4 regions of the Proteus penneri genome follow, and region 4 is predicted to be linked to each of the others. Evidence: predicted binding sites of a transcription regulator. Region 4 holds the regulator's gene; each other region holds the start of a gene.
What was found. Region 4 encodes PurR, which represses purine synthesis genes. Its sites were predicted from a motif close to CANGCAAACGTTTGCNTG; they were not measured.
Positions count from the first base shown of each region.

Region 1 (3,206 bases), 790 kb from region 4:
ACGAAACTCTGCACGATTTGCATTCAGTTTACGTCTCACTGACTTACGACGCTCTTGCTGACCTGGCATAATAAAAGTACGACCAACATAGCGATTCTTGACAAAACCTTGGCGATAAGGTTTGTTGAGAATATGCGCAATTTCTAAGGCTATATCGCAAGATGTTTCAGGAATGGGGATCACAACATCAATGTGTAAATCATCCCACTCTTTGGCAATTTTAGCGCCTAATTTCTGCCCCATACGTAAACGTGCATTATAAACTGAAATTTTATCGATAAACGAATCAGGACGAGCAAAATAAACATACTCAAATAAACAAGGAATTAATTGCGGATTTTCGGCACATTGGCGAGTAAAGAGTTGCCCTTGCTCTGTGATATAAATCGCCTCACCCGGTGCAACATCACGCAAGAATTCAAAACCTAAAGTATCAAGCGCAACACTTTCAGATGCGACCATATATTCATGGCGACCATCTTCTAAGGTGCGTTTACCCAATACTAAAGGACGGATACCAAAGGGATCACGAAAAGCCAGTAAACCATGGCCGATAATCAAAGCAACACAAGCATAAGCACCGCGGAGTTTTTTATGCATTGCCGCAACGGCTGCAAAAATATTATCAGGCTCAAGCGGGAAATGGTCAAAACGGTCTAATTCATATGCCAATACATTGAGCAGGATTTCAGAATCAGAGGTGGTATTGATATGGCGACGCGCTGTTTCAAATAATTGGCGACGTAATAAATGCGCATTGGTTAAATTACCATTATGCGCCAACGTAATACCAAAAGGGGAATTCACATAAAAAGGCTGCGCTTCTGATGCACTAGAACTACCCGCTGTTGGGTAACGGACATGCCCTATCCCGATAGTACCTTTTAAACGCAACATATGACGGGTTTCGAACACATCTTTAACCAGTCCGTTTGCTTTGCGAAGACGGAAACCATTGTTACCGTCTATCGTTGCAATGCCTGCTGCATCTTGACCTCGGTGTTGTAACACCGTTAACGCATCATAAATTGATTGGTTTACTGGATTAGCTCCAGCGATACCGACAATACCGCACATGAATAGATCCTCATCAGCCAGACGGAGAGGTTATATTCTCTCCGACACGAAACTTGACGCATTTTGTAGGTAGTCAAAGAACCACCTAATAATATGGTTGAATTGAGGAATAAGCTCAGAACGTTGCCAATCAGCGCTATCTGCCATAGGCGTAAACGCGCCTAAAACAAAAAGTAATGCTGAAACTATCAGCACGCCTCTTAAAGCCCCGAAACAGACCCCCAATACACGATCTGTACCTGATAACCCTGTGCGTTGAACAAGAGAGCTAATCACATAATTCACAACAGCACCGACAATCAGTGTCGCAATAAATAACGTGACTATTGCAATCCCGTTACGAACCAGCTCATCTTCAAACCGGGTAAAATAGACGGCAAGATAAGGATAAAACTGACTAGCAACAAAGAAACCACAACCCCAGGTGATGAGTGACAATGCTTCACGAACAAAGCCACGGATCAGGCTGACTAATGCGGAAAAACCAATAATGGCAATGATGGCGTAATCTATCCAGACCATAAATTCTTTATCCAATAATGATGCTCCGCATTAATACGGAAGCATTCTAACAGAAAACGAAAACGTTTGCGTAATGCTAATTTTCGCTAATTTCAAAATAATTTACGGCGATATGAAAAATCATAATCGCCGCAATAAGTTAACGCTTTGTTACATTACTCATCTGATGACTCGTTTAGAAAAAATTAAGGCTTATATGCCCTTACCTCACCTTGTAAACCCGTAAGCTCTTTTAAATGAGGCAAAATAGCCTGTAATTCTGACTTAGATGCACTAGGGCCAATGTAAATTCGAGTCACTTGTCCTGCAACTGGGCGGGCGGGTATGGTATATACTGGATAACCTGAGAAATGCATTTTCGCAATAATTTCTTCTACCTTCGCCGCATTTTTCAACGCACCTAATTGAACAACCCAAGCTTCGCCTTTCGGTGGCTTAGTTTCTTGCACTGGCGGTGTTGGTGGTTGTACTGGTGGAGTCACCACAGTTGGAGGCTCTGGTGTAGGCGTTGGTTGTTGTGGTGGTTCTACTGGTGTAACAGGTACAACAGCGGGTGATTCAGGTGTTGTAACGGTAGGTTGCTCAACGCCAGTCACTGCTTCAGAAAGCATACCTTCAGATGCACCTTCTGATGGAGTAGAAGGCACAGAGGTTTGCTCTATCGGGGCGATAGATTCTATTTCTTGCTCATCGCCTGGTTTAGGTACTAAAGGAATAGAGGCGAACTGGTCTTCGTTATATTTCTTATCGCCGTCGAGTAGAGCAGGTAAAAAAATAACTCCCACTGCCACCAATACAACGGCACCGACTAAGCGATTTTGAAATTTACTTGCCACCCACACTCTCCTTTTCCAAAAGTTCCATTATATGTGCGACTGTATGAAATGAGCCACAAACCACAACAATATCATTAGGAGCAGCATCAGAGATTGCTTGTTGCCATGCATTTTCAACACTATCGAATACCATTGGCTTATCAAGATGCTGAGCTAACACCTCAGCAGAAGCACCACGAAACTCATTAAGTGGAGCGACATACCAATGATCAGCTAATGGTGTTAAGCACGCTAATGTTCCTGCAATATCTTTATCACCCAGCATACCAACAACAATACGCACCTGAGTATCAGATTTTTGTGGTAATTGTGATAATTTTTCCGCTAAATATCCTGCAGCATGAGGATTATGAGCCACATCAAAGATAACCAGAGGATGTTGCGAAATTACCTGAAAACGCCCCGGTAATTGTGCACGGGACATGCCTTCGACAATACTTTGTTCTGTTATTGCTTGGCTGACTTTGTCATCAGATCTGAGCAAGCAACGAATAACTCCCATCGCTGTCGCCGCATTGGCTAGCGGAATATTAGGGATTGGTAACGCATCAAATTCACAGTCAACACAACGCCAATGCCAGTGCTCACCTTCAATAGCAAAAGACCAATCCGTTCCTCGACGGAAAAGCTTAGCGTGTTTTTCATTGGCAACTTGGGCTATGGAATGAGGCATATCCGGTTCACCCACAACAGCGTAGTGATTAGCACGGAAAATACCGGCTTTCTCGTGACCAATATGTTCTCTATCTGCACCTAACCAATCCGTATGAT
Region 1 is NZ_CP059690.1:2,055,692-2,058,897, forward strand. Features, by position in the region: gene purF (amidophosphoribosyltransferase) at 1-1,077, opposite strand, end outside; gene cvpA (colicin V production protein) at 1,108-1,599, opposite strand; gene dedD (cell division protein DedD) at 1,785-2,435, opposite strand; gene folC (bifunctional tetrahydrofolate synthase/dihydrofolate synthase) at 2,425-3,206, opposite strand, start outside.
Region 1: the regulator PurR is predicted to act here: its motif matches at 1,655-1,672, upstream of cvpA (colicin V production protein).

Region 2 (3,206 bases), 900 kb from region 4:
TCAACATAGCGATAAGCCTCATGCCCTCTGGCATAGCCATAAGGGAGATTTTCATAATATTTCTTTTGGCTAAGTAGAGGTAATCTTGATTTTACATCTAGCCAACTGTCAGGATCGGCATTTTGTTGCTCAGTAAGTCTTCTGGCATCAAGCATATGGCCAAATCCTATATTATATGCTGCTAATGCAAACCAAATTCTTTCATCTTCAGGGATAGAATCTGGTAAACGCGAAAGGAGATGCTTAAGATATTGCGCTCCACCTCGAACACTCTCTTCAGGATCAAGCCTATCAGTAACGCCCATACTTGATGCCGTGGGACGAGTTAACATCATTAATCCTCTCACTCCAGTTGGTGATGTAGCATGAGGGTCCCAATGTGATTCTTGCCATGCCATAGCTGCCAATAACCGCCAATCGAAAGTATCTGCATATTTTTCAAAAAGGGGCTGATAGTTTGGTAAAACAGAATCTATCGCCGTAATAAAAGAGATAGTATCGAAGTAATCAAACGAACCCACATGGCCAAAATACTTTTCTTCAAGTCTTGCTAATACATCTTCTTGAGATAATTGATTAAAGTAATCAAGCATCGCCGCATATAAGCTGTTATCTTCACTATCCGGCAAATACCATGTTAATGGTCGGCTTTCCGTGACTTCAAACCCTACGGCAACATTTGGATGAATGCGTTGTTGTACTGCAACACTGATTGAGTCTGCTAACACATAGGTTATTTTGCCTTCAGATAATGCTTCTAGCAGTTGTGAGGTCGTCTGATTATCTGATTCTTCCCATTCAAGCTCGGGATATTGCGTCTCTTTTAATGTTCGCAATAAACTTGCATGAGCAGAGCCAGCCGTGACAACAAGGCGCCCATCTAACGTATCAAAGCTACGTGGCCTTAATGTCCCTTTACGGTAAATGAGCTGTTGAGAAACTGAAAAGTAAGCAGGGCCACTGCGTGTCTTATCTAATCTCTCTTGATTATAAAGTAATCCGGCGGCGATAAAATCAGCTTTATTATTCTCCAGATCATCAAACATTTGGTTGATATTTGTCCGCATATTAACGACAAGTTTCACGCCTAAGTAGTCTGCAAAGCGTTTAACTAATTCATAATCGAAACCTACGGGGTCCTTTTTATCGTTCATCGTTATCAATGGTGAAGGTATCGTACTAATTCTTAACTCACCACGAGATAAAATCTTATTTATCTGCGCTTTTTGCCTATCTGGCCATGTAATATTCAATGCGATAATGGCCGCTGAAAAGAGCGCTATGATAACGATAACGAAATAGTTTATCCTTATATTATTCAATAGGTTGGTTCTCGTTAACGTTGTTTATTGTTGTGTGTAAAATCGTCATTTTAACATGGATAAATTTCCAGTAATCGAGCATTTTGCTTAACATATTGGCAAGACGCAACTTGATTACACCAATTAATCATTAAAACACTCTAAGTTAAATGCCGTTATTTTGTTCACGCAAACGGTTTCGTCTGGACGGTTATTCTATTATACTAGGCGAGTTTCCCCTGAATGATTGATCAGGCTAGCTGCTAAAAGAGAGAACTCAATACTATGGAAATCCTGCGTGGCTCCCCCGCTTTATCCGCGTTTCGTATTAATAAATTACTCACTCTATGTCAGGAAAATGCTCTTCCTGTACAAAGTATATACGCGGAATTTGTCCATTTCGCGAAAGTGGAAGGGCAGTTATCTGAAGATGACCAAATTAAATTACGTCAACTACTGCATTATGGGCCTTCATTAACAGAACATGAGCCTGTTGGGGAAATGCGAGTTGTTACGCCTCGCCCAGGAACAATTTCACCTTGGTCTTCTAAAGCGACAGATATTGCACATAATTGTGGTTTAGCCAAGGTTGTCCGAATTGAACGTGGTATCGCTTACTTTATTGAATGCGGTACGATGACAGACACTCAGTGGCAACAACTTTATGGTTTTATTCATGATCGAATGATGGAAACCATTTTCTTAAATTATCAAGATGTAAATGCACTTTTTGCCGAGCAAACGCCAGCACCACTAAAAACGATTGATGTTCTTGCAAGAGGCAAGGATGCACTGGTAAAAGCGAATATCGAAATGGGATTAGCGCTGGCAGATGATGAAGTTGATTACCTAGTCGATGCATTTAACCGCTTACAACGTAATCCAACTGATGTTGAGCTTTATATGTTTGCACAAGCCAACTCTGAACATTGTCGCCACAAAATATTTAATGCAGATTGGATAATTGATGGTAAAGCTCAAGATAAATCATTATTTAAAATGATTAAAAATACGTTTGAGCAAACGCCTGATTATGTCATGTCTGCTTATAAGGATAATGCTGCTGTAATGGAAGGCTCTGTGGCAGGGCGTTTTTATCCTGATGCTGAGAAAGGGCATTACCATTATCATCAAGAACCCGTACATATCTTGATGAAAGTGGAAACACATAACCACCCAACGGCGATTTCACCTTGGCCAGGGGCTGCAACAGGTTCTGGTGGTGAAATTCGAGATGAAGGTGCAACGGGGCGTGGTGCAAAACCTAAAGCGGGTCTAGTTGGATTTTCGGTTTCTAATTTACGTATTCCTGGATTTGAACAGCCTTGGGAAGAAGATTTTGGCAAACCAGAGCGAATTGTTAATGCATTAGATATTATGACCGAAGGCCCATTAGGTGGTGCAGCATTTAATAATGAGTTTGGTCGTCCGGCATTACTAGGCTATTTCAGAACTTATGAAGAACAAGTTAATAGTCACAATGGCGTTGAAATTCGCGGTTACCATAAACCAATCATGTTAGCAGGGGGAATTGGTAATATTCGTGAAGATCACGTACAAAAAGGTGAAATTACTGTTGGTGCTAAGTTGATTGTACTTGGTGGACCATCTATGAACATTGGCCTTGGTGGTGGTGCAGCTTCTTCTATGACATCAGGCCAATCTGATGCGGACTTAGATTTTGCTTCTGTTCAACGTGATAACCCAGAAATGGAACGTCGTTGTCAAGAAGTTATCGACCGTTGTTGGCAATTAGGTGACGATAACCCAATCTTATTTATTCATGACGTTGGTGCTGGTGGCCTTTCGAATGCAATGCCTGAATTAGTCAATGATGGGGGTCGTGGTGGTCGTTTTGAATTACGCGATGTTCTTAATGATGAACCGGGTATGAGCCCACTTGAG
Region 2 is NZ_CP059690.1:2,161,382-2,164,587, reverse strand. Features, by position in the region: gene mltF (membrane-bound lytic murein transglycosylase MltF) at 1-1,322, opposite strand, end outside; gene purL (phosphoribosylformylglycinamidine synthase) at 1,587-3,206, shown strand, end outside.
Region 2: the regulator PurR is predicted to act here: its motif matches at 1,488-1,505, upstream of purL (phosphoribosylformylglycinamidine synthase).

Region 3 (3,206 bases), 1.2 Mb from region 4:
GACTAAATTTTAGCGAAACGTGTTTTTTCCTTTTATTACTGATTTATTTAGCAAGAAAAAACAGCGTAAGAAAAAGATGCATACTGACTAAATTAGGCAACTGTGATATAAAAACGGGACTGTTGTTTATGCCCAAATCTGGGTAAAGCTAAAATTATATTAGGATCTGAATATGGTTACTTTTCATACCAATTACGGCGATATCGTGATTAATACATTTGCAGACAAAGCACCTGCAACCGTAGAAAATTTTTTAGACTACTGTAAAGAAGGATTCTACGATAACACTATTTTCCACCGTGTCATCAATGGTTTTATGATCCAAGGTGGTGGTTTTGAACCAGGTATGAACCAAAAAGCAACCAAAGCACCTGTAAGAAACGAAGCAAATAATGGCCTAGCAAACAACCGCGGCACATTAGCAATGGCTCGTACGAACGATCCACACTCTGCTACTGCTCAATTTTTTATCAACGTTGCAGACAACGATTTCTTAAACTTCCGTGCTGAAAACGCAAATGGTTGGGGATATTGTGTCTTTGCTGAAGTTGTTGAAGGCATGGACGTTGTTGATAAAATTAAAGCAGTTTCCACAGGTCGTAGCGGTTTCCACCAAGATGTTCCTCGTGAAGATATCGTCATTAAAAGTGTAACGGTTAGCGAATAAGCCTCACTCTTTATGTGTACGCTTTTTATTGCAGACCTGCACTTAAGTGAACATGAACCGGCAATCACTGCCGGTTTTCTTCGCTTTTTAAAAGAACAAGCCATTCATGCAAAAGCACTTTATATCTTAGGTGATTTTTTTGATTTTTGGATAGGTGACGATGATCCTAATCCTTTACATCAACAAATTGCTCAAGCTCTGATGACGTTAAAAAATGCAGGAGTGCCTTGCTATTTTATTCATGGAAATCGTGATTTTTTAATTGGCTCTCGTTTTGCCAAAGAAAGCGGTATCACCTTACTTCCACAAGAAAAAGTGCTCGAAATTGAGAAAAATCGCATCTTAATTTTGCATGGTGATACACTTTGTACAGATGATGAAGCGTATCAACGTTACCGTAAAAAAGTACATAATAAATTTATTCAGCGCTTATTCTTACTATTGCCTCTATTTATTCGACTACGTATTGCTGACAAAATGCGCTCGCGTAGCCAACACGAAAATCAGTACAAATCAGATGCCATTATGGATGTTAACCCTCAGGCAGTGATTGATACTTTTAAACATTTCAATACAGAATGGATGATCCACGGTCATACACATCGTCCAGCAATTCATACTGTCAACATTGATGATAAAATACATTATCGTGGTGTATTAGGTGCTTGGCATACTGAAGGCTCTATGTTTAAAGTGACTGCGGATAAAATAGAACTTATTCATTTTCCCTTCTAAATTGCTTTGCTTATTTTCTGCATAAAAAGGCTATTTTTTCTTTACGCAAACGTTTTCCTTGATGTGTTAGCATGATACTATCATCCTCAGTTTATTAGGCTATATCCGTTTATGCTTACAGGAGCAGTTAAGTAATGTCTTCTCAAGTTGGTCTAAATACCTCTTCCGCTCGTATCGCCATTGTAATGGGCTCTAAAAGTGACTGGACAACCATGTCTCATGCCGCTGATGTACTAGACGCACTACAGCTTCCTTATCATGTTGAGATTGTTTCTGCGCATCGAACCCCTGATAAGCTATTTAGCTTTGCAGAACAGGCAAAAAATAATGGCTTTGACGTCATTATTGCAGGTGCTGGCGGCGCAGCCCATTTACCCGGTATGCTCGCAGCAAAAACACTTGTTCCTGTATTAGGTGTTCCAGTTCAAAGTGCAGCATTAAGTGGTGTTGATAGCCTTTACTCTATTGTACAAATGCCGAAAGGTATTCCCGTGGGAACATTAGCGATTGGTAAAGCAGGTGCTGCCAATGCGGCTTTATTAGCAGCTCAAATTTTAGCATTACACTCTCCTACTATTTTTGAAGCACTAACAGCATGGCGCACAGCACAAACTGACGATGTATTAAATAACCCTGATCCAAGGGAGACACTATGAAGCCTGTTTGTGTTCTGGGAAATGGTCAATTAGGGCGAATGCTAAAACAAGCAGGAGAACCTTTAGGCATTGCGGTTTATCCAGTAGGATTAGATGCAGAGCCCGAAGCCGTTCCCTATCAAAAAAGCATAATCACAGCTGAAATTGAGCGCTGGCCTGAAACTTCACTCACTAAAGAGTTAGAACGTCATACTAACTTTGTAAACCGTGATATTTTTCCATTGCTTGCCGATAGATTACCTCAAAAACAGTTACTCGATGAACTGGGCTTAGCAACGGCTCCTTGGCAACCATTAACAGCACCAACACAATGGCCTGATATTTTCGCTCAACTGGGTGATTTTATTATTGTAAAGCGCCGTGTTGGTGGTTATGACGGCCGTGGTCAATGGCGTATTCATCCCGGTGAAGAGCAACAATTACCCGCTGAAATTTATGGTGAATGCATTGTTGAGCAAGGTATTCCCTTTTCTGGTGAAGTGTCCTTAGTTGGAGCCAGAGATAGAAACGGTCATTGTGTATTTTATCCTTTAACACATAATCTTCATCAAGATGGCATTTTGCGTATGAGTGTTGCATTACCAACACCTGCATCAGAACTGCAACAATCAGCAGAAAAAATGCTGACCGCCATCCTTAATAAGCTCAATTATATCGGTGTCATGGCGATGGAGTGCTTTATCGTTGGTAATAAATTACTTATCAACGAATTAGCGCCTCGTGTTCATAACAGTGGCCATTGGACACAAAATGGCGCCTCAATTAGCCAGTTTGAGTTACACCTACGTGCAATTTTAGATTTACCGATGCCAAAACCTGAGGTTTGCCAACCCGCAGTAATGGTTAATTTGATCGGAACTGATGTCAATCCTCAATGGCTTTCATTGCCATTAGTGCATTTACATTGGTATGAAAAAGAAGTTCGCCCTGTGCGCAAAGTGGGGCACCTCAATCTTGTTCATCGCGATAATTACCCACTGAAAGAGACACTCAAATCATTAAGCTCAATGCTTGATGATGCCTATCAGTTCCCTATCAAATGGGCTTTAGAAAAATTAAGCTAGCAGTCCGACTCATAAAGTTAGAGAATAATAGCCTTTAAACGAACAGACCTTAGATAAAAAGGTCTGTTATTCGCTATTTTCTCC
Region 3 is NZ_CP059690.1:2,496,173-2,499,378, forward strand. Features, by position in the region: gene ppiB (peptidylprolyl isomerase B) at 173-667, shown strand; gene lpxH (UDP-2,3-diacylglucosamine diphosphatase) at 680-1,402, shown strand; gene purE (5-(carboxyamino)imidazole ribonucleotide mutase) at 1,537-2,058, shown strand; gene purK (5-(carboxyamino)imidazole ribonucleotide synthase) at 2,055-3,122, shown strand.
Region 3: the regulator PurR is predicted to act here: its motif matches at 1,445-1,462, upstream of purE (5-(carboxyamino)imidazole ribonucleotide mutase).

Region 4 (3,206 bases):
ACAGCCATTATTTTACTGCTTTACGAGTTGCTCAGTGAGCTATACTCTTATGAGTATAACTAATCTATATGGCTTATAACTATAGATAAAAGATATTTAGCTGTTATTTCAATGAATTTTTGTTAAAATAATTAGCAAAATAGTAACAAATTAGTGATTCATTTGCCTCATTCTATCGATTCAAATGGTTTTGATGGAATGATTTCAGGCACAAAACCCGAAATAGATAGTTTAAAGGAGTACGCAATGTCTTTCGAATTACCAAAATTACCTTATGCGTTAGATGCTCTTGAGCCACATATCTCTAAAGAAACTTTAGAATATCACTACGGCAAACACCACCAAACCTATGTAACTAATTTAAATAACCTAGTTAAAGGTACTGATTTAGAAAGCAAATCTTTAGAAGAAATCATCAAGTCTACCGATGGTGGTATTTTCAATAACGCGGCACAAGTATGGAATCACACTTTCTACTGGAACTGCTTAGCACCAAATGCAGGTGGTGCACCAACAGGTAAAATTGCTGATGCTATCAACAAGGCATTTGGCTCTTTTGAAGAATTCAAAAAGCAATTTAATGATGCCGCAGCAAAAAACTTCGGTTCAGGTTGGACTTGGTTAGTTAAAAAAGCTGACGGTTCAGTTGCAATTGTTAACACCTCTAATGCGGCAACGCCAGTTTCAGGTGCAGATAAACCACTATTAACTGTAGACGTATGGGAACATGCTTACTATATCGACTACCGCAATGCACGTGTTAAATATTTAGAAGAGTTCTGGGCATTGGTTAACTGGTCATTTGTTGAAGCTAACCTTGCTTAATTTAGATTGATAATCAAAGGTGAATGATTGAGATTCATTTTTGATGACATAATAACAAAGGGCCTTGAGCCCTTTGTTATATTCAGTATTCGATAATCTATTACTTAAATTAATCGAGTACTTATTAAAACATGATTAGAAAAGCAGAGTAGAAAAAATAACAATCATAACCAGCGCTGCTACTGCTGTACTCAAACCAAATTTCAGATCCGTATCCATCTATTCTCCCTCAAAATGATTATAATACACATTATTAACCATAACCTTGTCATGGTTAATTATTATCACATATCAGAATTTGTTAAAATAGCGACTAGTGCACAATTTATAACATTGATTAATACTTTCACTTTTGAGCTAGATCATACAAAATTCACAGCTAATCGCTAAATTATTGCCAGTGTTTGCCCTATGTATGACTATACTGGCAGTTAAACCATAAAATTAGATAAAAGAGACCAATGAAGGTCAGGAGTTTTCCACACCATGGCAACAATAAAAGACGTGGCAAAACGCGCAGGCGTATCAACCACGACTGTTTCTCATGTGATCAACAAAACCCGTTTTGTTGCTGAGAACACACGAGCAACAGTTTGGGCCGCTATAAAAGAATTAAATTATTCGCCAAGTGCCGTTGCGCGTAGTTTGAAAGTCAATCACACCAAATCTATTGGCCTGTTAGCCACGTCCAGTGAAGCTCCTTACTTCGCTGAGGTGATTGAAGCAGTTGAAAATAGTTGTTATAGCAAAGGCTATACACTGGTTTTATGTAACTCACATAACAATCTTGATAAGCAAAAAGCGTATTTAGCCATGCTGGCACAAAAACGTGTTGATGGATTATTAGTCATGTGTTCTGAATATCCTGATCACCTTCTGACTCTTTTAGAAGGCTATCGTAATATTCCCATGGTTGTCATGGATTGGGGAAAAGCGCGTGGTGACTTTACTGATACCATTATCGATAACGCTTTCCATGGCGGCTATATCGCAGGTCGTTACCTTATTGAGCGTGGTCATCGCGATATCGGTATTATTCCTGGACCATTAGAGCGCAACACTGGTGGTGGTCGTCTACAGGGCTTTCTAAAAGCTATGGAAGAAGCCAAAATCACAGTAAAAGATGAGTGGATTGTACAAGGTGACTTTGAACCTGAATCTGGTTATAAAGCGATGTATCAAATGCTAAACCAAAAACAGCGCCCTACTGCAGTTTTTTGTGGTGGTGATGTCATGGCAATGGGCGCAATTTGCGCTGCGGATGAACTTGGCCTGCGTGTTCCTTTAGATATTTCTATTGTGGGCTACGACAATATTCGTAATGCACGTTATTTTACACCTGCGCTAACAACCGTTCATCAGCCAAAAGAGCGTTTAGGCCAAATGGCATTATCAATGTTGCTTGATCGCATCGTTAATAAACGCGAAGACGCCCAAACAATCGAAGTTCATCCGCGATTAGTTGAGCGCCGTTCAGTTGCCGACGGTCCTTTTATCGACTACCGCCGTTAATTCTTATTTATCCAGCTATCTGATTTCTAGCGAAGCCATTCCTCATTTAAGGTTTGGCTATCTCCAAGATAATCTAACAACCATGTCAAAGCAGGCGATTCACTTTTATCGACCCACGTCAGACAGCATGGGCTGTCTGGCAATGGCTGTGCCAGTTGCAAAGTAACTAACTTTCCTTGGACTATCAATGGCTCAGCACGATGCCAAGGCACCATTCCTACACATAATCCTGCCAACAAACATTCAAGCCCCATATCCCACGTTGGTACAACCATTCTACGTTGGTTATTTAACGCCCAAGTGTCACGCTTTGGTAAACTACGTGATGTATCCTCTAAACATAGGCTAGGATAAGGTCGCATTTCATCATCCGTTAGTGGATGTTCCGCTTTAGCTAATGGGTGATCAACATGACAAACACAGCGCCAAGGCATAAAACCCATATCCCTGAAACTATAACGTTCACCAATTGGTGACGCTCTTGTTGCACCAATGGCTAAATCAACACGACCATTAACTAAGGAGTCCCATACCCCATTAAACACTTCTGGGTAGACATACAACTCAATATCAGGAAAATGACGATAAAAATCGAGAATAAGTTGTTGTGTTCTTTCGGGTTTAACAATGCCATCAACTGCTATACTAAATTGACCACGCCACCCATTGGAAACCTGTTGACATAGATGTCGGGTGTCATTCATTTTTTTGATAACAGATCGTGCTTCTTTGATGAAAATTTTACCTGCATCGGTTAGTTCTACATCACGGTGACGGCGCTCAAACAGAGGAACAGCAAGCCATTCTTCTAATTGCCGAACAGTGTAACTAACGGCGGATGGCACTCTGTGCAATTCTTGCGCAGCTGA
Region 4 is NZ_CP059690.1:1,265,065-1,268,270, reverse strand. Features, by position in the region: gene sodB (superoxide dismutase [Fe]) at 247-825, shown strand; gene cydH (cytochrome bd-I oxidase subunit CydH) at 961-1,044, opposite strand; gene purR (HTH-type transcriptional repressor PurR) at 1,312-2,337, shown strand; gene punR (DNA-binding transcriptional activator PunR) at 2,364-3,206, opposite strand, start outside.